3 regions of the Pseudomonas sp. JC1203 genome follow, and region 2 is predicted to be linked to each of the others. Evidence: predicted binding sites of a transcription regulator. Region 2 holds the regulator's gene; each other region holds the start of a gene.
What was found. The regulator sigma-54, encoded in region 2, starts transcription at its own class of promoters, with help from an activator protein. The targets are predictions, from matches to a motif close to ANTGGCATNNANNTTGCTNT.
Positions count from the first base shown of each region.

Region 1: a site for sigma-54 is predicted at 6,045-6,064, ahead of glnK (P-II family nitrogen regulator). Genes of this name have one in related genera too.
Region 3: a site for sigma-54 is predicted at 6,836-6,855, ahead of glnA (glutamate--ammonia ligase). Genes of this name have one in related genera too.

Region 1 covers NZ_JBWCAM010000009.1:146,121-155,736, reverse strand. The annotation lists gene amaA (L-pipecolate oxidase) at 1-480, shown strand, start outside; gene AC0SZ7_RS15560 (mechanosensitive ion channel family protein) at 559-1,995, opposite strand; gene AC0SZ7_RS15555 (YifB family Mg chelatase-like AAA ATPase) at 2,087-3,580, opposite strand; gene AC0SZ7_RS15550 (hypothetical protein) at 3,769-4,314, shown strand; gene AC0SZ7_RS15545 (LysR family transcriptional regulator) at 4,553-5,464, opposite strand; gene AC0SZ7_RS15540 (accessory factor UbiK family protein) at 5,594-5,854, opposite strand; gene glnK (P-II family nitrogen regulator) at 6,267-6,605, shown strand; gene AC0SZ7_RS15530 (ammonium transporter) at 6,643-7,989, shown strand; gene AC0SZ7_RS15525 (secondary thiamine-phosphate synthase enzyme YjbQ) at 8,190-8,615, shown strand; gene sutA (transcriptional regulator SutA) at 8,717-9,040, shown strand; gene AC0SZ7_RS15515 (HAD family hydrolase) at 9,102-9,616, opposite strand, start outside.
Region 2 covers NZ_JBWCAM010000008.1:68,289-77,904, forward strand. The annotation lists gene AC0SZ7_RS13725 (KdsC family phosphatase) at 1-468, shown strand, start outside; gene lptC (LPS export ABC transporter periplasmic protein LptC) at 477-1,049, shown strand; gene lptA (lipopolysaccharide transport periplasmic protein LptA) at 1,036-1,575, shown strand; gene lptB (LPS export ABC transporter ATP-binding protein) at 1,575-2,300, shown strand; gene AC0SZ7_RS13745 (RNA polymerase factor sigma-54) at 2,473-3,969, shown strand; gene hpf (ribosome hibernation-promoting factor, HPF/YfiA family) at 4,081-4,389, shown strand; gene ptsN (PTS IIA-like nitrogen regulatory protein PtsN) at 4,402-4,866, shown strand; gene rapZ (RNase adapter RapZ) at 4,869-5,726, shown strand; gene AC0SZ7_RS13765 (HPr family phosphocarrier protein) at 5,743-6,018, shown strand; gene AC0SZ7_RS13770 (superoxide dismutase) at 6,217-6,828, opposite strand; gene AC0SZ7_RS13775 (hypothetical protein) at 6,830-7,261, opposite strand; gene AC0SZ7_RS13780 (class II fumarate hydratase) at 7,292-8,668, opposite strand; gene AC0SZ7_RS13785 (FagA protein) at 8,661-9,056, opposite strand; gene pmbA (metalloprotease PmbA) at 9,252-9,616, opposite strand, start outside.
Region 3 covers NZ_JBWCAM010000010.1:243,677-253,292, reverse strand. The annotation lists gene ntrC (nitrogen regulation protein NR(I)) at 1-1,356, opposite strand, end outside; gene glnL (nitrogen regulation protein NR(II)) at 1,353-2,438, opposite strand; gene AC0SZ7_RS17140 (DUF4124 domain-containing protein) at 2,715-3,320, opposite strand; gene AC0SZ7_RS17135 (DUF4124 domain-containing protein) at 3,317-3,853, opposite strand; gene AC0SZ7_RS17130 (chorismate mutase) at 4,157-4,696, opposite strand; gene AC0SZ7_RS17125 (cupin domain-containing protein) at 4,754-5,152, opposite strand; gene glnA (glutamate--ammonia ligase) at 5,332-6,738, opposite strand; gene thiI (tRNA uracil 4-sulfurtransferase ThiI) at 7,070-8,524, shown strand; gene typA (translational GTPase TypA) at 8,664-9,616, shown strand, end outside.

The sequences.
Region 1 (9,616 bases), on a different contig from region 2:
GACGCGGTGCTGCGCCACGGCCAGGGCTCGTGGGACACCCGCACGGTGCTCAGCAGCATCCGCCGCGACGCCGATGGCCGCCTGTTGCTGGGCAGCATGGGCCGCGTCGACAACAAACCGGCCTGGTTCGTACGGCGCTGGGCCGACCGCATCCAGGGCCATTATTTCCCGGCCTTGGGCAAGGTCGATTGGGAGATGCACTGGACCGGCATCATCGACTTCACCCCCGACCACCTGATGCGCCTGTTCGAGCCGGCACCCGGGGTGGTCTCGGTGACCGGCTACAACGGCCGTGGCAACACCACCGGCACGGTAGTGGGCAAGGCGCTGGCGGACTACCTGCTGAGCGACGACCCGGCGGGGCTGCCGCTGCCGTTCTCGCTGGACAAGCCGGTGACGCGCCCGGCGTTGCGCACCGGCTTCTACGAGACGGGCTTCTCGCTGTACCACGCGGGGCAGTGTTTGCGGGTGGTGTTGTAGCGCGCGGACGCAGCCTTCGGCAGCTGCTACGGATTGTCGTCATCGCACACGGTTACGTAGCAGCTGCCGCAGGCTGCGTCAGCGTTCCTTCAGGTGCAACCAGTTAAGGAAGCCACCCTTGCGGATTTCCGTGGGCTTTTGCAGCAGCAACGACTGGCTCTTGCGCTGCCGGTAATGCTGAAGTTTGGTGAATGCTGCCAACACTTCGCTACGCTCGCCCATGCAGGCCTTCAGCGCCTGCTTGTCGATGCGGTACAGGATGCAGGTGGTCAGCGAGCGAAACTCCGCCAGCGAGGTACCCTCGGATACCAGGTTGTCCTCGCCCAGTATTTCCCCCGGGCCCATGCGCCCGGCCTCGACCATCTTTTCGCCATCCTTGATGCGCGCCGATACCACGCCGGTACCTATCACCAGGAGGAATTCGGACGTGGCACCGTAGGCCAGGATCAACTGGTCCTCCGGGTACTCCACCGGGGTCATGCTCTCGGCCAGGTGGTCCTTGTCCTCGTTGCTCAGCGAACGGAACACCCGCACTTCTTCCAGCAGGCTGCGCTGCCGCGACCATGGCCGCTCTGCGGCTTCCAGCGCCCAGCTCACGCCCGAGGCCTGCAGGTGCCGGTGCGCCAGGTCGAACAGCAGGTTCTGCGCTTCGGTCTTCTGGTCCATGGAACGGATGAAACCGCTGGCCTCGTACTCCATGTATTCCAGGGTAGAGGCCTTCACTGCAGCCTTGGGCTTGGGCGAAATCAGCAGTGCGGTGGTGCCTTGCAGGGCCTTTTCCAGCGCGTCCAGCACCTTGCGCGGGCGCACCTGGGCGGGCACGGCGATGCTGATGGACACGCCATGGATATTGCTGGGGCGGCTGAAGTTGAGAATTTTCGCCTTGGCCGCCACCGAATTGGGTATCACCGCCATGGCGCCGTTGCTGGTCATCAGGTGGGTGGCGCGCCAGTCGATGTCGACCACCTTGCCCTCGGTGCCGTCGATGGCGATCCAGTCATCCACCTGGTACGGCTTGGTGGTGTTCAGCACGATGCCGGAAAACACGTCGCTCAGGGTGCTTTGCAGCGCCAGGCCGACGATGATCGCCATGGCCCCGGAAGTCGCCAGCAGGCCTTTCACCGGTAGCTGCATCACATAGGCTGCAGCCGCGACGATAGCGATCAGGAAGATCACCGCGCCCATCACGTCCTGTAGCAAGCGCCCGGTATGGCCGTTGCGCTGGAAGATCAGGGCGCCGAGGATCACCGTCAGCAGGCGCGCGGCGAACAGCCACCAGACGATCTCCAGCAGCGTTGCCACCATGTTCAACGTGGCATCGTCAGGCCAGGGCGCGGGCGTCAGCGGGCTCATGCCGGTGGAGTTGAGCACCCAGCTGAACAGGATGAAGGCGCTGGCCCGGGTGGCCAGCCGGGCCATGCGGTGCTTCTGCGGGATCGAATGCCACACGGCCAGGTCGATCAACAGCAGCACGGTACCGATGGTCAACGGATGGTTACTGATCAATGAGAACATGGCGGCCCCAGGGCGATTCGGCTGTTCTAGTGTGTTCGAGTATGTGCCGCGCCGCCACTGTGGATCTTGAATGAATGGGCTTCGCCAGGCATCACTGATTATTGGGCCGATACTGCAACGCCTCCGCCACATGCCCCCGCCCAACCTGCTCCACCTCTTCCAGGTCCGCCAAGGTGCGCGCCACCTTCAACAGCCGATGCGCTGCCCGCAGTGACAGCGTCAGCCGCTCGCAGGCGGTTTCCAGCCATTGCTCATCGGCTGTGGATAACTTGCAGTGTGCCTTCAGCCCCGGCAGGTCGAGAAAGGCGTTGGCGCAGCCCTGGCGCCGCAGTTGCCGATCGCGTGCGGCGGCCACGCGTGCGGCAGCGTGGGCGGTGTCGTCGCCGGGCTGTGGGGTCGGGTTGAGGGCGGTGGTTTCGCGGGCGACGGTGACGTGCAGGTCGATGCGGTCCAGCAAGGGGCCGGAGAGTTTGTTGCGGTAGCGGGCGATCTGCTCGGTACTGCAACTGCAACGGCTGCTGGGGTCGCCGAGATATCCACAGGGGCAGGGGTTCATGGCCGCCACCAGCTGGAAGCGCGCGGGGAAACGGATTTTATCGCGGGCGCGGGCGATGACGATTTCGCCAGACTCCAGCGGTTCGCGCAGCACCTCCAGCACCTTGCGGTCGAACTCTGGAAGTTCGTCAAGAAACAGCACGCCGTGGTGGGCGAGGGTGATCTCCCCTGGCTGCGGGCGGCTGCCACCGCCAACCAGCGCCGCCCCGGAAGCTGAATGATGTGGGTGGCGAAACGGCCGCTGCGGCCAGTGCTTCAAAGGCGCCAGGCTGGCCACCGACTGTATGGCCGCGACCTCCAGCGCCTCGCGCTCATCCAGCGGCGGCAGCAGCCCGGGCAAGCGGCTGGCGAGCAGCGTCTTGCCGGTGCCGGGCGGGCCGCTGAACAGCAGGTTATGCGCCCCGGCGGCGGCTACCAGCAGGGCACGCTTGGCCGCCGGCTGGCCCTGCACCTCGCTGAGGTCGGGGTAGGGCCGGTCCAGCAGGATCAGGCCGTTGGAGCTGAAGGGGCTGATGCGCTGCTGGTCGTTGAAATGGCAGACCAGCTCCAGCAGGTTGCTGGCGGCAATGACCACCAGCCCTGACGCCAGGCTGGCCTCCTCGGCATTCTCGCAGGGCACCACCAGCGCCCGCCCGGCCTCGCGCGCAGCGAGCGCGGCAGGCAGCACGCCCTGCACCGGCCGTATCGCCCCCGACAACGCCAGCTCGCCCAGGCATTCCACATCCTGCAGCGCCGCCGTGGGGAACTGCCCGCTGGCAGCGAGAATGCCCAGGGCGATGGCCAGGTCGTAGCGGCCACCGTCCTTGGGCAGGTCCGCAGGTGCCAGGTTCTGGGTGATGCGCCGCGCGGGGAAATTCAGGTTCGAGTTGACGATGGCGCTGCGCACCCGGTCCTTGCTCTCCTTGACCGACGCTTCCGGCAGGCCCACCAGCGTCAGCGAAGGCAGGCCGTTGGCCAGGTGGGTTTCCACCGTGACGGCCGGCGCGCCGACCCCGACCTGGGCGCGGCTGTGGACAATGGCTAGGGACATGGTTGCTCCGTGCGTTGAAGGGTGACCGCTTCCTGCGGTTGTTGAAGGGTAGTGGGTGGGGGTAGGAATGCCACGGGGACATTGCATCGGGGTATTGCTGCGTTGTGCAGTGTTTGGTGGCTGCACTGCAATAGCAGACTCACTTTCCTGGTGATAGGATGCCGCCCCTTGATTTGGCGGGTGCGTACATGGATTTACTCACGAGACAGTACGAAAAGTTGGATGAGGAAGCTCCTTGCACAGCCATAGGAGAAATTATCGGCATGGGGGATTCAAGGCTCGTACCTTTTCTGTGTGCCGGGCATCGCTACCTTGCGAGCTACTCCCCGCTTGTGAGCCATGGGGAGGATGTAGCTGCCTCCATCAGAGGTATCGTCTTTCATGACACCCAGCACGTTGTAAGCGAAAGTGCTCAATTATTGAAATTCGCCCACTACGATTTTTTCTTTGGGGGGCAACGTTTCGAGCCGGCCCCGGCAGGCAGGTCCTTGCGCCGCCAGATGATGTTCCGCATCCCGGAACGCATTGCCCACGCTACGATGAAATTCATGGATTTCGACAAGCAGGTGGACGAGTTCTACTTCATTGCCGGGGGCGAGACCGACGACAGGCTCAGACAGCTGGATTTGTGGTACCAGCGCATCTCTGATAGATTCGATTTTCAAGCTTTGGGATTGACCCACATTCATCAAGCAAACGGGTGCTGGTATGGCTACCGCAAAATTCAACGTTAAAGACCTCCAAAAGATGAAGGCCTCTGCGCTTGCCAATCTGATGAAGTCCGTTGGACAAGCGGTTCAGCAAGGCAGCCTTGTACAATTGACTGGCAAGAAAGGCTCTTGATGCGCTTGTGACCATTTTTCTAAAACCGCCGAAAGGCGGTTTTTTTATGCCTCCGCATGTTGGTTGCCCCGATATCCGGATATTGCAAAGCGTCTGTGCTGAACTGCGATAGCGTTTAACCAGCTATATTCAGCGCGGCAAATCACTCATGAACGCCTCCAACCGCGACCTTAACCACCGCTCCCCCGGGTCCGTATCCATCACGCTCAACCACACCATCGACAGGTCCAGCGTGGGCGTGTCGAACGGCAGCGGCTCGGTGAACAGGTTGCCATAGGTGACCATGGCGTTGGCGGTGTAGTCCGGCGCGCCGGCGAGCAGGTCGGTGCCGGCCAGCAGGGCGGGCAGGGCGCTGTATTGGGGGACGGAGAGGACGACGTTGCGCTTGCGGCCGATTTCTTCCAGCCATTCGTCCACCACGCCGCTGGTGTTGGCCATGTGCGAGACCAGCACGTGGGGGCGTTCGCAGTATTCGTCGAGCGTCAGCGGACGGTCGGACTGGTCGGCGCGCAATATGCGCGGCTGGATGCGCCGCAGCAGTTTGCGCTTGGCGTTGGCCGGCAGGCCACGGGTCTGGCTGATGCCTACGGTGATCTCGCCGGAGGCGAGCAGGTCGGGTACGCGCCAGTAGTCCACGTGTTGCACCACGAATACCACCTTCGGCGCCTCTTGGCGCAGGGCGCGCAGCAGCGGGGGCAGCAGGCCGAACTCGACGTCGTCGGACAGGCCTATGCGGAAGGTGGAGGTGCTGACGGCGGGGTCGAAGTCGTGGCTCAGGCTGATGGCGATGGACAGCGCGTCCAGGGCCGGCGACAGGTGCCGGGCCAGTTCCTCGGCGCGGGCGGTGGGCTCCATGCGGTGGCCCACCCGCACGAACAATGGGTCGTTGAACATGCTGCGCAGGCGGTTGAGCGCCGAGCTGATGGTGGGCTGGCCAAGGAACAGCTTTTCGGCGACGCGGGTGACGTTGCGCTCAAGCATCAAGGTCTCGAAAACCACCATGAGGTTGATGTCGGCCTTGCGCAATTCATTGCGGTTCATCGGCGGCTGCCCCCAGTCCATTCGCGTATGGCTGGAGTGTAGAGGGGCGGGTTTGTATGACGCAATGCTACAAACCCAATGCCTTGTAGCAGCGGCCACAGGCCGCGCCACCGGGCGCGAGGCGAGCCGTTATTGCGCGGGCGGCGCCAGGCGGGCTTCGAGCTCGGCCATCTTCGCTTCCAACGCTTCAAGGCGCGCGCGGGTGCGGGCCAACACCACCATCTGGCTATCGAATTCGTCCCGGCTTACCAGGTCCAGCTTGCTGAAGCCGCTTTGCAGCAGCACCTTAAACTGGCTTTCCAGTTCGGCGCGGGGCTGGCTGGTGTCGCTGCTGAACAGGCGCGAGGCGTGGTCGCCAAGGGCGTCGAGGAAGGCTTTGGGCGCAAGCATGGTGAAATTCCTGAATCTGATGGCCTGGAGTGTAACACGCAGGCGTCTATAGTCAGTGGCGTGGCGGCCGCACGGTTTTTGCGCATCGCCGCGTTCGTGTGCGCACCAGGATAGGGCGCAACCGTTGATCAGATCTGGAACTTGGGCTGGCGGCAGGGGTAAACGAGCCGAATTTGTTGGGTTGCACGGACATGGCAAGCTTTCTGCTTACACACCAATGACCCATGCACTGATGCAGTCGATGTGACGAATGCAGTGCGCAGGCGGAGCGGGATGTGTTTCGTCAGGAGCGGTACTGGTGGTCGGTCAGGGGATGTGGGACCGACGACGCGTTACAAAGCCAGGCACTGCGCTTAGACTTGAGCTGGGTTTGTTTTCCTGGGGCAAGTCCACTAATTCGGGAGAGAGTTTCATGAAGCTAGTCACTGCCATCATCAAGCCGTTCAAATTGGACGACGTACGCGAGTCGCTGTCCGAAATCGGCGTGCAGGGCATTACCGTAACCGAGGTGAAAGGCTTCGGGCGCCAGAAAGGCCACACCGAGCTGTATCGCGGCGCGGAATACGTGGTCGACTTCCTGCCCAAGGTGAAGATCGATGTCGCCATTGACGACAAGGATCTGGACCGGGTGATCGAGGCGATCACCAAGGCTGCCAACACCGGCAAGATCGGCGACGGCAAGATTTTCGTGGTGAATCTGGAACAGGCCATTCGCATCCGTACCGGCGAAACCGATACCGACGCGATCTAAAGCCGCCCCAAACCCCAAAGCCCCAGGAGATAACAACATGACTCTGCGTCGTTTCGCAGGGCTAGGAGCCCTTTTGTCCCTCGTTTTGCCAACGCTTGCGCTGGCAGCCGACGAGGTGGCAGCCCCCGCCGCCCCCGTACTCAACTCCGGTGACACCGCCTGGATGCTGACCTCCACCGCCCTGGTGCTGTTCATGACCATCCCGGGCCTGGCCTTGTTCTACGGCGGCATGGTCCGCTCCAAGAACATCCTGTCGGTAATGATGCAGTGCTTCGCCATCACCGGCCTGATCAGCATTCTGTGGACGATCTACGGTTACAGCCTGGCGTTCGATACCACCGGTATGGAAGCTGGGGTGGTCAACTACAACTCCTTCTTCGGCGGCATGGCCAAGGCTTTCCTGGCGGGCATCACCCCGGCCAGCATCACCGGCCCTGCGGCGCTGATTCCTGAAGCCGTGTTCGTCACCTTCCAGATGACCTTCGCCATCATCACCCCGGCGCTGATCGTGGGTGCCTTCGCCGAGCGCATGAAGTTCTCGGCCATGCTGGTGTTCATGGGCATCTGGTTCACCCTGGTGTACGCACCGATCGCGCACATGGTCTGGTCCGGTCCGGGTTCGCTGCTGGGTGACTGGGGCGTGCTGGACTTCGCCGGTGGTACCGTGGTGCACATCAACGCCGGTATTGCAGGCCTGGTGGCGTGCCTGGTGCTGGGCAAGCGCAAAGGCTTCCCGACCACCCCAATGGCCCCGCACAACCTGGGCTACACCCTGATGGGCGCCGCCATGCTGTGGGTAGGCTGGTTCGGCTTCAACGCCGGTTCCGCCGCTGCTGCCAACGGCACCGCCGGCATGGCCATGCTGGTTACCCAGATCGCCACCGCTGCCGCCGCACTGGGCTGGATGTTCGCCGAGTGGATCACCCACGGCAAACCTAGCGCCCTGGGCATCGCATCGGGCGTGGTAGCTGGCCTGGTAGCCATCACCCCGGCTGCCGGTACCGTGGGCCCGATGGGCGCCCTGGTGATTGGCCTTGCCGCAGGCGTGGTGTGTTTCTTCTGCGCCACTACCCTGAAACGCAAACTGGGCTACGACGACTCCCTGGACGCCTTCGGCGTGCACGGTATCGGCGGTATCCTCGGTGCCATCCTCACCGGTGTATTCGCAGCCCCTTCGCTGGGCGGCTTCGGCACCGTGACCGACATCGGTGCCCAGGTCTGGATTCAGTTCAAGGGCGTGGCGTTCACCATCGTCTACACCGCCGTGGTGACCTACATCATCCTCAAGGTGCTGGACGTGGTCATGGGCCTGCGCGTCAACGACGAAGAAGAGTCGGTTGGCCTGGACCTGGCGCAACACAACGAGCGCGGCTACAACCTGTAACCGCCTGCGAAAAAATGCCCGGCTTGCCGGGCATTTTTTTGCCTGCGATTTGTCATTTACCCAAGGCGCAAACGGTTTCTGCTAGCCAAGTCCCGACAACCGCGACAGATAGGCGATTGGCTTACAGGGAATGATGAATTTAGCCCCTTTGCTTTTTCCCAGAGCGCGCTAGAATGCGCCCCGAACGTGTGGAGAATGGTATGTGGCAGCAACGGTTGATCACCTTGAAGCCAAGGCCGCGCGGCTTTCACCTGGTAACGGATGAGCTGCTGCACGACTGGCCAGAGTTGCGTGCATGCCGAATCGGCCTGCTGCACCTGCTGCTGCAACATACGTCGGCTTCGTTGACCATCAACGAAAATGCCGACCCTGCGGTTCGTCGCGATTTCGAGCGTTTTTTCAACCGCCTGGTGCCTCAGGGCGTCAGCGGTTACGAACACAACGACGAGGGCGCGGATGACCTGCCGGCGCACTTCAAGGCCAGTTTGCTAGGCTGTCAACTGACGTTGCCGGTGCGGGACGGGCGGCTGGCGCTGGGTACCTGGCAAGGCGTGTATTTGGGTGAGCACCGTGATCATGGCGGTGCTCGCAGGGTGCTCGTCACGTTGCAGGGCGAGGCCAATTGAACGTCGGCAAACCGACGGATAAGAATTTTTCCCGGCAGCCATCGACAGACGGTCAGGCTGGGCTATAAATAATCTGCTTTTCGCAAGTCATGAGGTAGAACATGAGCGACGATGATCTGGAAAACGACGAACTCGAAGTAGGTGACGAGGACGATACCGAGGAAGGCCTGGAAGCGGCAGCTGAAGACGTTGCCGACGACAGCGGCGACGATACCCCCGCGCCCTCGGCCAAAGGCAAATCCAAGGCTGCAGTGTCGGTAGACGAACTGCCAAGCATTGAAGCCAAGAACAAGGAGCGTGATGCCCTTGCCCGTGCAATGGAAGAATTCCTGGCACGTGGTGGCAAGGTGCAGGAAGTCGAGGCCAACGTGGTCGCCGACCCGCCCAAGAAGCCGGACAACAAATACGGCAGCCGCCCTATCTGAGTCCTTGCTTGCATGAAAAAAGCCCGCCGTCGCTGCGGGCTTTTTCATGCCTGGGGATTGGTTATTTCCAGCCCGCCAGCACCTGCGGGATCTCCAGCAGGCTGCGCACCTCGGCGTCCGGCTTGTGGTCGGCCTGCCAGGTTTTGCCCTGCGGGTTGTACCAGATGGCGCGGAAGCCAGCCTGCTGGGCGCCGAAGATATCGTCGCCGGGGTGGTCACCCACGTGCACCGCAGCGCTGGCCGCCACGCCGCCAGCGCGCTTCAGCGCCTCGTTGAACAGCGCCGGGTCGGGTTTGCCGATGCCCAGGTCTTCGGCGCACAGGGCGAAGCCGAAGCGGTCGGCCAGGCCCAGCCGGCGCACGTCGGCGTTGCCGTTGGTGACCACGCCCAGGGTGTAGCGCTGGCCCAGTTGCTCCAATGCGGGCAGCACCTCGGGGAACACCTCGATCTGGTGCCGGGCATGCAGGAATACTTCGAAGCTTTTTTGCGCCAGCGGCTCTGCTTCAGCCTCGGGGTAGTCGGCCTCGCGCAGGGCTTGCAGCAGCACCAGCCGGCGCAGCGCACTGATGCGGTGCT
Region 2 (9,616 bases):
GACGGCGTGCTGACCGACGGCCGCCTGTACTTCTGTGAAGACGGCAGCGAGATCAAGACGTTCAGCACCCTGGACGGCCAGGGCATCAAGATGCTGATCAATTCGGGCGTGACCACGGCGATCATCACCGGGCGCAAGAACCCGATCGTCGAGCGCCGGGCGAAAAGCCTGGGCATTGCGCACCTGTACCAGGGCCGCGAAGACAAATTGGTGGCGCTGGATGACCTTCTGGCACAACTGGGCCTAAGCTATGAGCAGGTAGCCTACCTGGGCGACGACCTGCCCGACCTGGCGCCCATTCGTCGTGTCGGCCTGGGCATGGCCGTGGCCAATGCCGTGCCGTTCGTGCGCGAGCACGCCGCCGGCGTGACCCAGGCCCGTGGCGGCGAAGGCGCCGCCCGCGAGTTCTGCGAGCTGATCCTGCGCGCCCAAGGCAACCTGGAAGCGGCCCTGGCCGCCTATTTATAGAGTTTCCCATGCCGAGCAAAAAACTGCGCAATCTCCTGATGTTCTGTGTCGTCGCGGCGATCTTCGTCTCGGTCGGCTACTGGAACATCAACCCGGACACCTTCCTCGACAAGCCCGCAGCGGCTGTCGACGAAGGCGCCATCGACTATTACGCCATCAACGCCCACGCTGTGCAGTTCCTGCCCGACGGCGGCGTGCAGTACCGCATGACCGGTGACAAGGTCGAGCACCTGCAGGCCAGCCAGGTCACCAAGGTGACCAACCCGGACATGAACCTGTACCGCGGCACCGTGTACCCATGGCACGTGACCAGCGACCACGGCGAAGTGAACCCCGACGGCACCCAGGTGGAGCTGATCGACAACGTACGCGTGGCCCGTACCGACCAGAAAAACCGTCCTACCCTGATTACCACCACACGCATGACGGTATTCCCACAACAACAATATGCGCAGACAGACCGAGACGTTAGAATCGACGGCGCCGGTGGCGTCTCTACGGGCACGGGCATGAAGGCATATTTGAAAGACAGCAAGATCAACTTGCTGTCCAACGTAAGAGGACTGTATGAGGCTCGCTAAAACCCTCCCTTTATTGCTCTCCCTGGGCTCTGCACTGGGGAGCGCTGGCGCCTGGGCACTGCCTACGGATCGCGACCAGCCGATCCACATCCAGTCCGACGACGCACAACTGGACGACAAGCAGGGCGTGGCCGTCTACAAGGGTAATGTGATCATTACCCAGGGCACCATGAAGATCACCGGCAACACCGTGACCATCACCCGCAACGCGCAGGGCGACGTCGACACCTTCACCTCGGTGGGCAACCTGGCCTACTACGAGCAGAAGCCGGCCATCGACAAGCCGATCGTGCAGGGCTACGGCAAGACCATCCAGTACTTCTCGGCGCAGAACCGCATCATCCTGATCGACCAGGCCAAGGTGGTGAACGACGGCAACACGTCCGAAGGCGAAAAAATCGTCTATGACACCGTCAAGCAGGTCGTGAACGCCGGCCGCGCCACAGGCGCCAAGGTCACGCCTCGCCCACGGATCGACATGGTCATCCAGCCGAAAAGCAAAACCGACCAGCAGCAGGGCAAGTAATGGCTATCCTCAAAGCCCAGCACCTGGCCAAGGCCTACAAAGGCCGGCAAGTGGTGCGTGACGTCAGCATGTCCATCGAAAGTGGGCAGATCGTCGGCCTCCTGGGGCCTAACGGCGCCGGCAAGACCACCTGCTTCTACATGATTGTCGGCCTGGTGCAGGCTGACCAGGGCCGCGTGCTGATCGACGACCTGGACGTGAGCCACCAGCCCATGCACGGGCGCGCTCGCTCGGGCATCGGCTACCTGCCGCAGGAAGCTTCGATCTTCCGCAAGCTGTCGGTCTCCGACAACATCATGGCCATCCTGGAAACCCGCCCAGAGCTGGATAAAGCCGCGCGCGTGAAGGAACTGGAAAGCCTGCTGCAGGAATTCCACATCACGCACATCCGCGACAACCTGGGCATGAGCCTGTCGGGTGGTGAGCGTCGCCGGGTGGAAATCGCCCGCGCCCTGGCCACCGCGCCCAAGTTCATCCTGCTGGACGAACCGTTTGCCGGTGTCGACCCGATCTCGGTCGGTGACATCAAGCAGATCATCCACCACCTCAAGAACAAGGGCATCGGCGTGTTGATCACCGACCACAACGTTCGCGAGACGCTGGATATCTGTGAAACCGCTTACATCGTCAACGATGGCCAGCTGATCGCCGAAGGCGACGCCGAGACCATCCTGGCAAACCAACTGGTGAAAGAGGTCTACCTCGGTCACGAGTTCCGCCTGTAATCGGCGAGGTGTTTGGCTTGTTGCCCGGGGCGTGTCGTGAATTAATTGCGGCGTCGCTCTAGGCAAACACTTCGGTTTCAGGCATATAATTTGCTTACGACAAAAGCCGAGAGCCTCGGCGCCCGTAGTGGATGGCGCTTTGCGCCGGCGAATAAGGTGTTAAGCCCCTGCCATGAAACCATCGCTCGTCCTAAGAATGGGCCAGCAACTGACGATGACACCGCAGTTGCAACAGGCCATCCGCCTCCTCCAGCTCTCCACCCTGGACCTCCAGCAGGAAATCCAGGAGGCCCTGGAATCCAACCCGATGCTCGAGCGCCAGGAAGAAGGCGACGACTTCGACAACAGTGACCCCATGGCCGACAAGGCCGAACAACAGGTCACGCCGGAAATCCAGGAACCGAGCTACCAGGAAACCTCGGCCCCCACCGTCGACAACCTCGAGGACGGTGAATGGAGCGAACGCATTCCCAATGAGCTTCCGGTGGACACCGCCTGGGAAGACATCTACCAGACCAGCGCCAGCAGCCTGCCCAGCAACGATGATGACGAATGGGACTTCACCACCCGCACGTCGGCCGGCGAGAGCCTGCAAAGCCACCTGCTGTGGCAATTGAACCTGGCGCCCATGTCCGACACCGATCGCCTGATCGCGGTCACCCTGATCGACTGCATCAACAACCAGGGTTACCTGGACGAGACGCTGCAGGAAGTCTGCGATTCCTTCGACCCGGAACTGGACATCGAGCTGGACGAAGTGGAAGCCGTGCTGCACCGCATCCAGCAGTTCGAGCCCGCCGGCATCGGCGCCCGCGACCTGAGCGAGTGCCTGCTGCTGCAACTGCGCCAACTGCCCGCCCGCACGCCGTGGCTCAGCGAAGCCCAGCGCCTGGTGGCCGACTACATCGACCTGTTGGGCAGCCGCGACTACAGCCAGCTGATGCGCCGCATGAAGCTCAAGGAAGACGAGCTGCGCCAGGTCATCGAGCTGGTGCAAAGCCTCAACCCGCGCCCCGGCTCGCAGATCGAATCCAGCGAAGCCGAGTACGTGGTGCCCGACGTGATCGTGCGCAAGGACAACGAGCGCTGGCTGGTGGAGCTGAACCAGGAAGCCGTGCCGCGCCTGCGCGTCAACCCGCAGTACGCAGGCTTCGTGCGCCGCGCCGACACCAGTGCCGACAACACCTTCATGCGCAACCAGCTGCAGGAAGCGCGCTGGTTCATCAAGAGCCTGCAAAGCCGCAACGAGACGCTGATGAAGGTCGCCAGCCAGATCGTCGAGCACCAGCGCGGTTTCCTCGATTACGGCGACGAGGCCATGAAGCCGCTGGTGCTGCACGATATTGCCGAGGCGGTGGGTATGCACGAGTCGACCATCTCGCGGGTGACCACGCAGAAATACATGCACACCCCGCGTGGCATATACGAGCTGAAATACTTTTTCTCCAGCCACGTCAGCACCTCCGAGGGCGGTGAATGCTCGTCCACGGCGATCCGCGCGATCATCAAGAAACTGGTTGCCGCCGAAAATCAGAAAAAGCCATTGAGTGACAGCAAGATCGCTGGTTTACTGGAGGCACAAGGCATCCAGGTAGCCCGCCGCACTGTCGCAAAATACCGCGAATCCCTAGGAATCGCGCCGTCCAGCGAACGCAAGCGGCTGATGTGAATCCTGGCAGCGCCAACGCGCTGCCAGTGGGCTTGCCGGATGTGCCACAGCGTTCCAGTGGCAGGTTAACCAACCTGTCTCTTTATGCACTGGCAATAAGGAGAAAGCGGTATGCAAGTCAACATCAGTGGACATCAACTGGTTGTGACCGACGCCATGCGCACTTACATCGGCGAGAAACTCGACCGATTGGAGCGCCATTTCGACAAGATCACCAACGTGCAGGTCATCATGGAGGTCGAGAAGCTGAAACAGAAAATCGAGGCCACCCTGCGCGTACCCGGTGGCGAGGTTGTGGCAAACGCGGAACATGACGACATGTACGCGGCCATCGACCTGCTGACCGACAAGCTCGACCGCCAACTCAAAAAGCATAAGGAAAAACAGCAAAGTCTGCTGCAAGGCCAGACCGCCCGCTGACACTCCCCCCTCATGATCCGACTTGAAAATATCCTGCCCCCCGGCCGTTCCCTCGTGAACGTGCCGGGCGGCAGTAAAAAGAAAGTAATCGAGACAATCGCCGCACTGATCGCCCGGGACGTCCCCGGCCTTGGTGAGGAAGTTGTGCGCGACAGCCTGTTTGCCCGTGAAAAACTCGGTTCGACCGGTTTCGGCAACGGCATTGCCATCCCCCATTGCCGCCTGGCCGGCTGCACCACGCCGATCAGTGCCCTGCTGCACCTGGAGAACAAGATCGACTACGACGCCATCGACGGCGCGCCGGTCGACCTGGTCTTCGTGCTTCTGGTCCCTCAGGAAGCCACCAACGAACACCTGGCGTTGCTGAGCCAGATCGCCGGCATGCTCGACCGCGCCGATGTGCGCGAACGCCTGCGCTCGGCTAAAAACAGCGAAAGCCTCTACCAAGTCGTGCTGGACGAACAGAAAGGTCATTGACCATGCGCCTGATCATCGTCAGCGGCCGTTCCGGCTCGGGTAAAAGCACCGCGCTGGACGTGCTGGAAGACAACGGTTTCTATTGCATCGACAACCTGCCCGCCGGCCTGCTGCCGGAACTGGCCGAGCGTGCGTTGATCCGCACCGAGCTGGCCCAGCCGCTGGTGGCCGTGTCGATCGACGCCCGCAACCTGCCCAGCGACCTGTCGCGCTTCCCGCAGCTGTTGCAGGAAGCCCGTGACAAGCACATCCAGTGCGACGTGCTGTACCTGGACGCCGACGAAGAAACCCTGCTCAAGCGCTTCTCCGAAACCCGCCGCCGCCACCCGCTGAGCAACGCCAGCCGCTCGCTGGCCGAAGCTATCCGGGTGGAAACCAGCCTGCTCAGCCCTATCGCTGACCTGGCTGACCTGAAGATCAACACCACCCACCTGAACCTGTACCAGCTGCGCGACTCGCTCAAGCTGCGGCTGCTGAACAAGCCGGAGCCGGGCACGGCATTCCTGGTCGAGTCCTTCGGGTTCAAGCGCGGCATGCCGGTGGACGCCGACCTGGTGTTCGACGTGCGCTGCCTGCCCAACCCCTACTGGAAGCCGGAACTTCGCGACCATTCGGGGCTCGAACAGCCGGTCATCGACTACCTGGCCGCACAGCCGGACGTCGAGGAAATGTACCAGGACATCGCCACCTATCTGCAAAAGTGGTTGCCGCGCTTCGCTGCCAGCAACCGCGCCTACGTCACCATTGCCATCGGCTGCACCGGCGGGCACCATCGCTCGGTCTACCTGACCGAACGCCTTGGCCAGGCCCTGCAGCAGACGCTCAAGAATGTCCAGGTTCGCCACCGCGACCTCAGCTGAAAGGATCCCCACCGCGATGCCTGCTCGTGAAATCGAAATCATCAACAAGCTTGGCCTGCACGCCCGCGCGGCTGCCAAGTTCGTCGGCGTCGCCGGTCGCTTTGGCAATTGCCAGGTTCGCATCGGCCGCAACGCCGACAGCCTGATCGACGGCAAGAGCATCATGGCCGTCATGATGCTGGCCGCCGGCAAGGGCACCCAGGTGTACCTGTCCACCGAGGGCGAAGAGCAGGAAGAAGCCATGGCGGCGATTGTCGAACTGATCAACAACAAGTTCGACGAAGGCGAATGACCGCCCTGCCCCACCCAACAAAAAGCCCGGCCAAGTGCCGGGCTTTTTGTTGGCTGCCGCAAGGGCCGCCGCTACAGGTGATACGTGTTCAAATCGGCGCGAAACGCGCCAGGGCTTCGGCGATGATGATGGCAGCGCCCGCCAACAGCAGGGCACTGCCCAGGAGCAGCCGCAGCCGGGTCAGCAGCAGGCGCCGATTCAAGCCAGCGCTGCCTTGTAGCGCCGCTCTACTTCGGCCCAGTTGACCACGTTGTAGAAAGCGTTGATGTATTCAGGGCGACGGTTCTGGTACTTCAGATAGTAGGCGTGCTCCCACACGTCCAGGCCCAGAATCGGCGTATTGCCGTTCATCAGTGGGCTGTCCTGGTTGCCGCTGCTTTCCACTACCAACTGCTTCTGCGGGGTCACGCTCAGCCATGCCCAGCCACTGCCGAAGCGGGTCAGCGCCGCCTTGGTGAAGGCATCCTTGAAGGCGTCGAAACCGCCCAGTTGCTTGTCGATGGCTTCAGCCACGCTGCCTTGGGGCAAGCCGCCGCCCTTGGGCGCCATCACTTCCCAGAACAGCGAGTGGTTGGCGTGGCCGCCGCCCTGGTTGACCACCGCCGGCTGCAGTTTCTCGGGCAACTGCTTGACGCTGCCTACCAGCTTTTCAATAGGCCATTCGGCGTACTCGGTGCCTTCCACGGCGGCATTGAGGTTATTGATGTAGGTCTGGTGGTGCTTGGTGTAGTGGATTTCCATGGTGGCCGCATCAATGTGCGGCTCCAGGGCATCGTAGGCGTAAGGCAGCGCAGGCAAGGTATAGGGCATTTCAATGGACTCCGTGTTGGGGGGCCGCGCGGCCCCGGGGTTCCTGGCCGAACAACAGCCGGCTGGTGCGCGGGTATTCGCCGTATTCGCTGATGAAGGCCAGCAACTCGGCGTAGGTCTTGCTGCTGTGGCGCAGCGCTGCCTCACGCAGCGCCGGGGTAAGACGTGGGTCCTGGGCGGCCTGCAGCAGGCGCTGGTGAATGGCGCAGAGGTACTCGGCGCTCTCCTCCGGCTGCATCAGCCGCAGGTGCAGGTCGGCCAGGTTGTGATGGGAAATCACGCACGCCGCCACCGCTTCGTCGACATCCGCCCAGCGTTCGAACAGCACCTGGGCCAGTGCGAGCGCCTGCAGGTACAACTCCCGCGCGTCTACCAGTTCACCGCGGGCAAAACAGGCGTTGGCCATTTCGATGGTGCGTTTCCAATGCTGCATGGTGTGCCTCCGAAGCGATAGAACAGCGGCTCAGATGCCGCCGGCGGTGAGCTTTTCCGGGTCCAGCAGGGTTTCCAGCTGGCTGCGTGACAGGTCCGTGTGCTCCAGCGCCACATCAATGATCGGGCGGCCTTCCTTGTAGGCGGTCTTGGCGATTTCGGCGGCCTTCTGGTAGCCGATGATCGGGTTCAGCGCGGTGACCAGGATAGGGTTGCGCGACAGCGCCTCCTTGAGCTTGGCCTCGTTGACCTTGAAGCTGGCAATAGCCTTGTCGGCCAGCAGGCGGCTGGCGTTGGCCATCAGCTCGATGCTCGACAACAGGTTCTGCGCGACGATGGGCAGCATCACGTTGAGCTCGAAATTGCCCGATTGGCCGGCGATGGCGATGGTGGTGTCATTGCCGATGACCTGTGCCGCAACCATGGCGGTGGCCTCAGGGATTACCGGGTTGACCTTGCCCGGCATGATCGAGGAGCCCGGCTGCAGGCCTTCCAGCTCGATCTCGCCCAGGCCTGCCAGCGGGCCGGAGTTCATCCAGCGCAGGTCGTTGGCGATTTTCATCAGCGACACAGCGGCGCCTTTCAGCTGGCCGGACACGGCCACGGCGGTGTCCTGGGAGCCGATCAGGGCGAACAGGTTCTGCCCTTGAGTGAACTCCACGCCGGTCAGCAGGCTCAGCTGGTGGCTGAAACGCTTGGCGAACTGCGGGTGGGCGTTGATCCCTGTGCCCACCGCAGTGCCGCCCTGCGCCAGCGACTGCAGGCTTGGCAGCAGGCCGCGCAAGTGGCCGATGTTGGCGCGGATCTGCGCCGCCCAGCCATTGAGCACCTGGCTCATGCGCACGGGCATGGCGTCCATCAAGTGAGTGCGGCCGGTCTTGACATAGGCGTGCACCTGCTCGGCTTTTTGCTCGATCACCTGCACCAAGTGCTCCAGCGCCGGCAGCAGTTGCTCATGCAGGGCCAGGGCGGCGCTGACGTGGATGGTGGTGGGGATGATGTCGTTGCTGCTCTGGCCACAGTTGACGTGGTCGTTGGCGTTGACGGCGTCGCCCAGGCGGCGGGTGGCCAGGGTGGCGATCACCTCGTTGGCGTTCATGTTCGAACTGGTGCCCGAGCCGGTCTGGAAAATGTCCACCGGGAAGTGCTGCATGAAATCTTCAGCCAGCAGTTGCTGGCAGGCCTGGACGATGGCCTCGCCCTGGGCGGCGCTGATCTGCTCGAGCTCGACGTTGGCCTTGGCTGCGGCGGCCTTGGCCAGCACCAGCGCACGAATGAACTGCGTGGGCATGGGCTGCCCGCTGATCGGGAAATTGTTTACCGCGCGCTGGGTCTGGGCACCGTACAGGGCCGCCTCCGGCACCTGCAGTTCGCCCATGCTGTCACGCTCGATTCGGGTATTACTCATCGGGATGTCCTTGCAGCAGATCGGAAAAGGAAATCGATGGCAGCAGCGTGCACACGGCCAGTTGCCGGCCATGCTGATGCCACAGTTGCAGGTGTTCGGGGCTGCGCGCCGCCAGGCGCATATCGCGCAGCGGGCGGTAGGCCTGGTCCAGGCACAGACAGCGCCAGTGCCACGGCAGGGCCGGGTCGGCGGCGGTGTCGAGCAGCAGGCGGAAGCAGGTACGGGCCACGGTCCAGGCGGAGGCTGCGCCACAGCTGATGAGGAAACGGCCCTCTGCCATGTAGTCCTCGATGATGCGCGGGTCATTCGGCGTCAATGCGCAGCGGATCTGCCGGCTTAACCAGCGCCAGTTTTCCAGGTAGGACTGCTCTTGAACGGCGGACTTCATCGACGCGGCCTCATAGCGATAATGATATTTATTATTAATTGATATTGAGAATCAAAACAAGCACAAACAAAAAAGGCGTGACGCCCGAAAGCGTCACGCCTTTTCTCGAATCCCCGTAGCAGCTGCCGAAGGCTGCGTCCTGGCATTACACCGCGCTGCCTGTGGACGCGGCCTGGCGGCCGCTGCTACACGGGACTAGCTGCCGGCCACGGTCATGCGCTCGATCAGCACGGAACCGGTGCGCACGTTGCTGCGCAGCTCCAGGTCGCTGCCAACGGCGACGATCTGGCGGAACATGTCCTTCATGTTGCCGGCAATGGTCACTTCCTGCACCGGGAACTGGATCTCGCCGTTTTCCACCCAGAAGCCTGCGGCACCACGGGAGTAGTCACCCGTCACCATGTTCAAGCCCTGGCCCATCAACTCGGTCACCAGCAGGCCACGGCCCATCTGCTTGATCAGCGCGGCCTGGTCCTGGTCGCCATGGGTGACGAACAGGTTGTGCACGCCGCCGGCGTTGGCCGTGCTTGGCATACCCAGCTTGCGGCCCGAGTAGGTGC
Region 3 (9,616 bases), on a different contig from region 2:
GCCCCAGCCCAGCAGCACGGCGGCGTCGCGGCGGCGGCCGGCGGTGTGCTTGAGGGCGGTCTCGATCATGATGCGCTCGAAACTCGGCACGGCGCTGTCCAGCAGGCTGGACTGGCCACGGGCCAGGGCCTGGTCGGCCCATTGGCGCAGGGCCTGCTCCCAGTTGGTCACCGGCGCTGCGTCCTGTGGCAGGCTCAGCAGCTCGGGTGGCAGGTCGCCGATGTGCACTTCACGGCCCGAGGCCATCACGGTGATCCAGCGGCAGGTGTTCTCCAGCTGGCGCACGTTGCCGGGCCACGGCAGGTTTTTCAGGTATTCCTCGGTCTCGGCTTTCAGCAGCTTGGGCTCGACGGCCAGCTCCTGGGCGGCGCGGCTGAGGAAGTGCTTGGCCAGGGTCGGGATGTCTTCACGGCGGTCCGACAGGCGCGGAATGTGGATGCGGATCACGTTCAGGCGGTGGAACAGGTCTTCGCGGAACTTGCCGGCGTGCACCAGGGTTTCCAGGTTCTGGTGGGTGGCGGCGATGATGCGCACATCCACCTTCACCGGGGTGTGGCCGCCCACGCGGTAGAACTCGCCGTCAGCCAGCACGCGCAGCAGGCGGGTCTGGGTGTCGGCCGGCATGTCGCCGATCTCGTCGAGGAACAGGGTGCCGCCGTCGGCCTGCTCGAAGCGGCCACGGCGCAGGTTGGCGGCGCCGGTGAACGCGCCTTTTTCATGGCCGAACAGCTCGGACTCCATCAGGTCCTTGGGGATGGCGGCCATGTTCAACGCGATGAACGGCGAGGCCGCGCGCGGGCTGTGGCGGTGCAGGGCGTGGGCGACCAACTCTTTACCGGTACCCGACTCACCGTTGATCAGCACGGTGATGTTGGAATGGCTGAGGCGGCCGATGGCGCGGAAAACTTCCTGCATGGCCGGCGCTTCGCCGATGATTTCCGGCGTGCGGGTCAGCGTCGGTACTTCGGTCAGCCCTTGTTGCTCCTGGGCGTGCTGGTTGGCGCGCTTCACCAGGGCCACGGCTTCGTCCACGTCGAACGGCTTGGGCAGGTATTCGAATGCACCGCCCTGGTACGAGGCCACGGCGCTGTCCAGGTCCGAATGCGCGGTCATGATGATGACCGGCAGGCGCGGGTGCGACTCGCGGATGCGCGCCAGCAGGTCCAGGCCACTGGCGCCGGGCATGCGGATGTCGGAAATGATCACATCAGGCTGCTGGCGAGCCAGGCGACTCATGACGCCATCGGCACTGTCGAAGCTTTGGGTGGTCATGCCTTCCTGTTGCAAGGCCTTTTCCAGCACCCAACGGATGGAACGGTCGTCATCGACGATCCAGACAGTTTCACTACGACTCATGACGAAGCGGCTCCTTGTTCCAGCGGCAGGAAGATCGAGAAAGTGGTGTGGCCGGGGTGGCTTTCACACTCGATCAGCCCCTGGTGCTGGCTGATGATGTTCTGGGTAATGGCAAGGCCAAGGCCTGTACCGTCCGGGCGCCCGCTGACCATCGGGTAGAAGATGGTTTCCTGGAGCTCGGCCGGTATACCGGGTCCGTTGTCGGTAATTTCGATTTTGGTCACCAGCCGGTGGCGGGTGTGGCCAATGGTGAACTGGCGCATGGTGCGCGTGCGCAGGCTGATGCGGCCCAGGCGCAGCTCGTTCTGGCCGCTGATGGCCTGCATGGCGTTGCGCACGATGTTGAGCACCGCCTGAATCATCTGTTCGCGGTCTATCAGCACGTCGGGAATGCTGGGGTCGTAGTCGCGCACCAGGGTGATGCCGCCCTGGGCCTCGGCTTCCACCAGGCTGGAAACGCGCTCCAGTACCTCGTGCACGTTAGTCATGGCCAGCGACGGCAGCTTGTTGGAGCCCAGCATGCGGTCCACCAGGTTGCGCAGGCGGTCGGCCTCTTCAATGATGACGTTGGTGTAGTCCTTCAGGCTTTCTTCGGGCAGCTCGCGGGCCAGCAGTTGCGCCGCGCCACGGATGCCACCCAGCGGGTTCTTGATCTCGTGGGCCAGGCCGCGCACCAGCATCTTGGTGGTTTCCTGCTTCGACAGCTGCGCCTCTTCCTTGGTGATGCGCAACAGGCGGTCACGGGGGTGCACTTCCAGCAGCAGCAGGGTCTGGCCGTTGTTGAGAATCGGCGTTACCGCGTAGTCGACGGTCAGGGTCTGGCCGGTCAGCGCGGTCAGCATGGCTTCGCGCTTGGTAAACGGGTGGGCCTGTTCCACGGCCTGGCGCAGGGAGTTGAGCGCCTCGGCCGACTCGGTGAACAGTTCGCTGATGAACTGCCCGTGGCTGCGCTGGCCGCTGATGGCCAACAGCATTTCGGCCGCCGGGTTCATGTATTCCAGGCGCAGCTCGGCGTTGAGCAGGATGGTGGCAGTGGTCAGGTTGTCCAGAAGCAGTCGGTGCAGTGCATCACTGATGGTCATTAGCTGTCGTTGACCTCTTTTGGCCCATTGCCGCGGGAACGCGGGTCCTTGGCGGCGCGGGCTGGTAATCCGCTGATACACCTTAAAATGCAAGAACTAAACCAAAGCTCCGAAAAGAAGCGCGGTCGGCGGAAAATGGCGCTTTCACTGCTCATTAAATGACGCAGCGGGCAGGGTCTCGTTCAGGATTGACCCAAAATGGGATGTTCGTCCGACTTTACCCGTTCTATCCGCACCAAAATAGAGCGTATGCGCACACTATAGCGGCTGGATGTGTCATTCGCTGTCATCGTCGTCCGCAGGCTTGTCCGCCAGTGGGCATTCGGGGCGCACGCCGTAGTCGGCGGTCTTGCAGGGGTTGTTGCGGCGCTTCTGGATCAGCGAGATGCGGTGCATGTGGAACGGTTGCGCCGGGGTGCGCTCGATCACCGTTTCGTGGTTGTCGATGATTTCTGCTGCAAGCTGGTGCGTGCCGCGGTCGATGTTCTTCAGCTGGAACACCGGGCTTACCGCCGGGCCGGCGACGACATTGCCATCCACCAGCAGGCGGTAGCCGTGGTTGGGCATCAGTGGCGGGTCGCTGGTGATGGTCACGATCAGGTTGCCGGAGGGGTCATGAATACTGGCGTCTGGCTCAGGTATGAGGATGCGCAGCATGTCGTAGTGGCTGGCTGGCTGTTTCTTCGCCAGTTTGCGCGCCGGGGTGGGCGGCACTGGCGTGGCGGTCATGCTGTTGCTGGGCCGCACGTCCACCACGGTGGCGTTGGCGTGGGGCTTGTCGGTGTAGACGCGGTTACCCTGGGCGTCGATGTAGGTGTAGACCTGGGCCATGGCGGGTGCGCTCAGCACCAGCAATGCAATGGCCGACAGCAGGCGTGTCATGGGCGTTTTCCGGCAGGGGGCAGGTGGTAGCGCTGCAGCGTGAAGGTGACGGTGGGGCTTTGCTGCACCACCCGGTCGTTGAACAGCACTTGCACGGCGAGGCTATGGTCGCCGCGGTCGATGTTCACCAGTTGCAGGCGTGGCACGTTGGTGGGCTGGCCATAGGGCTGGCCGTCCAGCAGCAGGCGCAGGCGGTGCATTTCGCGCAGGCGCGGGTCTATCAACACGCCCACGGTGAAGGTGCCGTTGTTGGCACGCAGGGCTTCTTCGGTGGGTATGTCGGTCAGTTGCAGGGTGCTGTAGGCCTGTTCGGGCTCGCTGCTGCGGGGGCTGCGCGGCACCGGCACCATGGGCGCGACGGGTGCCTGCGGCTCCACGCTGTTGAGCGGTGGCAGTTCCACGGTCTGCGAGCGGGTGCCATCGGGCGGCTGGTTGGAGTACGCGGTGTTGCCTTCGGCGTCGGTGTATTTGTAGATCTGCGCGAAGGCGGGCAGGGCCACCAGCATCAGCACCCAGATAAGGCATGAACGCATGAACGCATCCTGTCGGCTCATGGAAGGAACGGGCCCTGCGGCCCAGGTGCCAGCATAGAACAGAATGGCCGACGGATGGTTTCGGCTTTGTACCAGCGTGCCGGGTTCGCGTCGCCGCAACTGTCTGGGGGGAGCTGGCTTGCCAGCGAGATTTTAGGGCCCCAACAGCTCGCTGGCAAGCCAGCTCCCACAAGCTGTAGCAGCTGCCGAAGGCTGCGTCCGAGGGCGGTGGGGGTTGCCTGGAATCCAGCGGTGCCTGTGACGCGGCCTGTGGCCGCTGCTACGGGCCGCGTGGGGGGGGCGTCAGGAAGGGCTGGCGCACAACTCGCCGGTGGCCCGGACCAGCGCCGTGCGTTGCAGCGCATCAGCCTTGCGCGCCTCGATGGCGCTGGCCACCCAGCGTGGGCACTGCGGGTCGTTGCGCGACGGCGCGAACGCTGCCAGGCGCTCCAGCAACTGCTTCTGCAGCACGTCCAACTGCGGGCGGATCTCCTTGGCCAGGTCTACGCGTGGCGTGTCTGGTGCGGCGCCCTTGGCGTTCCATTGGGTCAGCAGGCTGTATTGCACCAGCTTGTTGGCTTCTATCTGCGCGGCGAAGAATTGTTCGGCCAGCGGCACATCCACCTTGTAATCGACGGCCAGCTTGCCGGCGCCGGCAATCACGTCGCGCTCGCGCGGGGCGTCGAGCACAGGCTTGTGGCTGTCCCATTTGGTCAGGGCCACCTTGGGGGCGATTTCAAGGCGTTGTTGCACGCTGTCCAGCAGCGGCGCGAGGGTAGCGGGCGGGGCGGCGAAGGCCGCGCTGGAGAACAGGGTGGCGGCTAGCAGCAGGGTTCTACGCATTGTCGTACTCATGTTGTTATTGGTGACGAAAGGCAGCGGCCGATTCTAGCAGGCAAATTATTCCGAAAGCGGCATGCCAGGGCTGCCGGCGTAGAACACGATCAATTCCACGGGCTGTGCACCGGTGCGCCCACGGTGCGTGGTGGCGACCATTTCGGCCAGCGGCTCGCCGGGCTTCAGTACGCGGGTCTTGCCGGTGTCCTGCGCTTCAACGGTCAGTTCGCCGGAAAGAATGTAGGCGACGTTGGGCATGGGGTGGGTGTGCCAGTCCAGGTTGGTGTTGGCGGGAATGTGCAGCTTGAGCAGGGTCAGTTCCGGTTTGCCCTGGGGGTAGGCCTGGTAGGGGGCGCCATCCCATGAGGAGGTGCTTTGCAGCAGGATCTGTTTTTCAACACCGGCCTGGCTCAGGGCCGGGAGGCTGACGAGAGCGGCAATCAGGGGAAGATAACGTTTCATGGTGTGGCCCACGGAATGGTTGGGCGTTGGAGCGTATCTGCGGCAATTGCTGGGGAATGTCAGGCATTGCCGTCCCGATACGAGGGACTCTTCCGTGAAGGTTGTAGGAGTGAAGAACAAAAAAGGCCTCCCGAAGGAGGCCTTTTTCAAATCACGCGGCTTGCGCCAGCGTCACCGGATTAGCAGCTGTAGTACAGCTCGTATTCCAGTGGGTGTACGAAGGTACGAACCTTGATTTCTTCTTCGCTTTTCAGGGCGATGTAAGCGTCGATGAAGTCGTCGCTGAAAACGCCGCCTTTGGTCAGGAACGCACGACCTTTGTCCAGCTCTTCCAGGGCTTCTTTCAGGCTGCCGCAAACTTGTGGGATCTCTTTCGCCTCTTCAGGCGGCAGGTCGTACAGGTTTTTGTCAGCTGCGTCGCCAGGGTGGATCTTGTTCTGGATACCGTCCAGGCCGGCCATCAGCAGTGCTGCGAAGGCCAGGTATGGGTTGGCAGCCGGATCCGGGAAGCGTGCTTCGATACGACGGCCACGTGGGCTGTTGACGTAAGGAATACGGATCGAAGCCGAACGGTTGCGAGCCGAGTAGGCCAGCATTACTGGAGCTTCGAAGCCTGGGACCAGACGCTTGTAAGAGTTGGTAGCCGGGTTGGTGAAGCCGTTCAGGGCCTTACCGTGCTTGATGATACCGCCGATGAAGTACAGGGCGGTGTCGGACAGGCCGGCATAGCCTTCGCCAGCGAAGGTGTTCTTGCCATCTTTGGCGATGGACATGTGCACGTGCATACCCGAGCCGTTGTCGCCGTACAGTGGCTTAGGCATGAAGGTAGCGGTACGGCCGTAGGCGTCCGCAACGTTGTGCACAACGTATTTCAGGGTTTGAACTTCGTCGGCCTTCTTCACCAGGGTGTTGAACTTGACGCCGATTTCGTTCTGGCCAGCAGTTGCCACCTCGTGGTGGTGAACTTCAACGACCTGGCCCATTTCTTCCAGTGCGTTGCACATGGCAGTACGGATTTCGTGGTCGTGGTCGAACGGCGGAACTGGGAAATAACCACCTTTCACGCCTGGACGGTGGCCCTTGTTGCCGCCTTCCACGTCTTGGTCGGACATCCACGAACCTTGTTCCGAGTAGATCTTGAACATGGAACCGGAGATGTCGGACTTGAACTTCACTTCGTCGAAGATGAAGAACTCAGGCTCTGGGCCGGCGAACACGGTGTCACCGATACCGGTCGACTTCAGGTACTCTTCGGCGCGGTGGGCGATGGCGCGCGGGTCGCGATCGTAGCCTTGCATGGTCGAAGGTTCGATGATGTCGCAGACGATGATCAGGGTCGGCTCTTCGGTGAACGGGTCCAGGACGGCAGTTTCGTCGTCTGGCAGCAGGATCATGTCGGAGGCTTCGATGCCTTTCCAGCCAGCGATGGAGGAACCGTCGAACATCTTGCCGACTTCGAAGAAGTCGTCTTCCAGCGCGTCACGGGCTGGCATGGTGACGTGGTGCTGGGTGCCCTTGGTGTCCGTGAAGCGCAGATCAATCCACTTGACGTCATGATCTTTGATGAGTTGAACCGACTTCGACATGTTGTCCTCCGGGGTGAATAAGGGCTGGTAGTGGTTAGCCCTGTAATTTGGGTGATGCCGGGCGCGAATAGTCTGCCAAGGCAACCTGCCTCACAAGGGAGCAATTTGCATGCCAGTGCCCCGAGATGGGTTTTTTGCCCCAAACCCAAGCATTTCGGCCTGTTTTCGGCAAAATGCGCCGTTTTGCCGCACTGTTTTGAAGCGCTAGCAATCCGTGAGGCACCATAAAGGTGCACTGAAAACCTTCTGTACGATAACTGGTTAAAAGCTGAGCAATTTCCGCTATAATCCTGCCCCCCTTTTTCGGCTGGCACCTCGCGCGCTGTTTTTCATGAAACTAATCGTAAAAGTCTTCCCAGAAATCACCATCAAGAGCCGGCCCGTTCGGAAGAACTTCATTCGCCAGCTCGCCAAGAACATCCGCGTCGTGCTCCGTGAACTGGACCCGAAGCTGGTGGTGGATGGCGTGTGGGACAACCTCACCGTTGTCACCCGCATCGAAGATGCGAAAATCCAGCGCGAGATGATCGAGCGGCTTAAATGCGTGCCCGGCATTACCCATTTCCTGCAGGTGGACGAATACCCCCTGGGCGAGATGGACGACCTGGTAGCGCAGTGCAAGCAGCACTTCGGCCACCTGCTGCCCGGCAAGATGTTCGCCGTGCGCTGCAAGCGCGCCGGCCGGCACACTTTCACCTCCATGGACGTGGACCGCTATGTTGGCAGCCAATTGCGCCAGCAGTGTGGCGCGGCCGGCATCGAGCTGAAGAAGCCCGAGGTGGAAGTACGCCTGGAGATCCGCGACAAGCGCGTCTTCATTATTCACAGCCAGCACCAGGGCATCGGCGGCTACCCGCTGGGTTCGCTGGAGCAGACCCTGGTACTGATGTCCGGTGGCTTCGACTCCACCGTGGCCGCCTACCAGATGATGCGCCGCGGCCTGATGACCCACTTCTGCTTCTTCAACCTGGGTGGCCGTGCCCACGAGCTGGGCGTGATGGAAGTCGCGCACTTCCTGTGGAAGAAATACGGCAGCTCCCAGCGCGTGCTGTTCATCAGCATCCCGTTCGAGGAAGTGGTGGGCGAGCTGCTGGGCAAGGTCGACAACAGCCACATGGGCGTTATTCTCAAGCGCATGATGCTGCGCGCCGCCTCGCGCATGGCCGATCGTCTGCAAATTGATGCGCTGGTAACCGGCGAGGCCATCTCGCAAGTGTCGAGCCAGACGCTTCCGAACCTCTCGGTGATCAGTGCGGCAACCGACAAGCTGTTGCTGCGTCCATTGCTTGCCAGCCATAAGCAGGACATCATTGACCAGGCCAACGAGATCGGCACCGCCGATTTCGCCAAACACATGCCTGAATATTGCGGGGTGATTTCGGTCAACCCCACCACCAAGGCCAAGCCCCACCGCGTCGCCTATGAAGAACAGCAGTTCGACATGGCCGTGCTGGAGCGGGCCCTGGAACGCGCCAAGCTGGTCTCCATCGATAATGTGATCGATGAACTGGGCCAGGATATCGAAATCGAGGAAGTCGCCCAGGCCTTGGCCGGGCAGGTGATCATCGATATCCGTCATCCTGACGCCCAGGAAGACGAGCCCCTTGAACTCGAAGGCATCGAGGTCAAGGCGTTGCCGTTCTATGCACTGAACAGCCGTTTCAAGGAACTGGACCCCACTCGTCAGTACCTGCTGTATTGCGACAAAGGCGTGATGAGTCGCCTGCATGCCCACCACTTGCTCAGTGAGGGACATGCCAATGTGCGCGTTTATCGACCGAGCTAAGCGCCCGGGGCTGTTTGCCTGTGGCCTGCGTCACCGGCCCCCCGACGCCACCGTCAAGCTGTAACGGCTTTAACGGACTCTAAGTCAAATCGCTGTCACTAACTGTCAGCACACCGAATCCTCTGATCGAGATACACAAGTGATCGAAAATCTACGTAACATCGCCATCATCGCTCACGTTGACCATGGTAAAACCACCCTGGTAGACAAACTGCTGCGTCAATCGGGCACCCTGGAGCGCAACGAGCTCAACGACGAGCGCGTGATGGACTCCAACGACCAGGAGAAAGAGCGCGGTATTACCATTCTGGCGAAGAACACCGCCATCAACTGGAATGGCTACCACATCAACATCGTCGACACCCCCGGCCACGCCGACTTCGGCGGTGAAGTAGAGCGCGTGATGTCGATGGTTGACTCCGTTCTGCTGCTGGTTGACGCTCAAGACGGCCCTATGCCGCAAACTCGCTTCGTGACCAAGAAGGCTTTCGAAGCCGGCCTGAAGCCAATCGTCGTGATCAACAAGGTTGACCGTCCGGGCGCGCGTCCTGATTGGGTTCTGGACCAGATCTTCGATCTGTTCGACAACCTGGGCGCCACCGACGAACAGCTGGACTTCAAAGTCGTCTACGCCTCGGCCATCAACGGCATCGCCGGCCTGGACCACACCGACATGGCCGAAGACATGACCCCGCTGTACCAGGCGGTCGTGGATCACGTTCCAGCTCCAGCTGTTGACCGTGACGGCGCGTTCCAGATGCAGATCTCGGCTCTGGACTACAACAGCTTCCTGGGCGTCATCGGTGTTGGCCGTATCGCTCGCGGTCGCGTCAAGCCTAACACCCCGGTTGTGGCTATCAGCGCCGACGGCAAGCGCCGCAACGGTCGTATCCTGAAGCTGATGGGTCACCACGGCCTGCACCGCATCGACGTTGAAGAAGCAGCTGCCGGCGACATCGTCTGCATCAGCGGTTTCGACGAGCTGTTCATCTCCGACACCCTGTGCGACCCACTGACCGTCGAAGCCATGAAGCCGCTGACCGTCGACGAGCCAACCGTTTCCATGACCTTCCAGGTAAACGACTCGCCTTT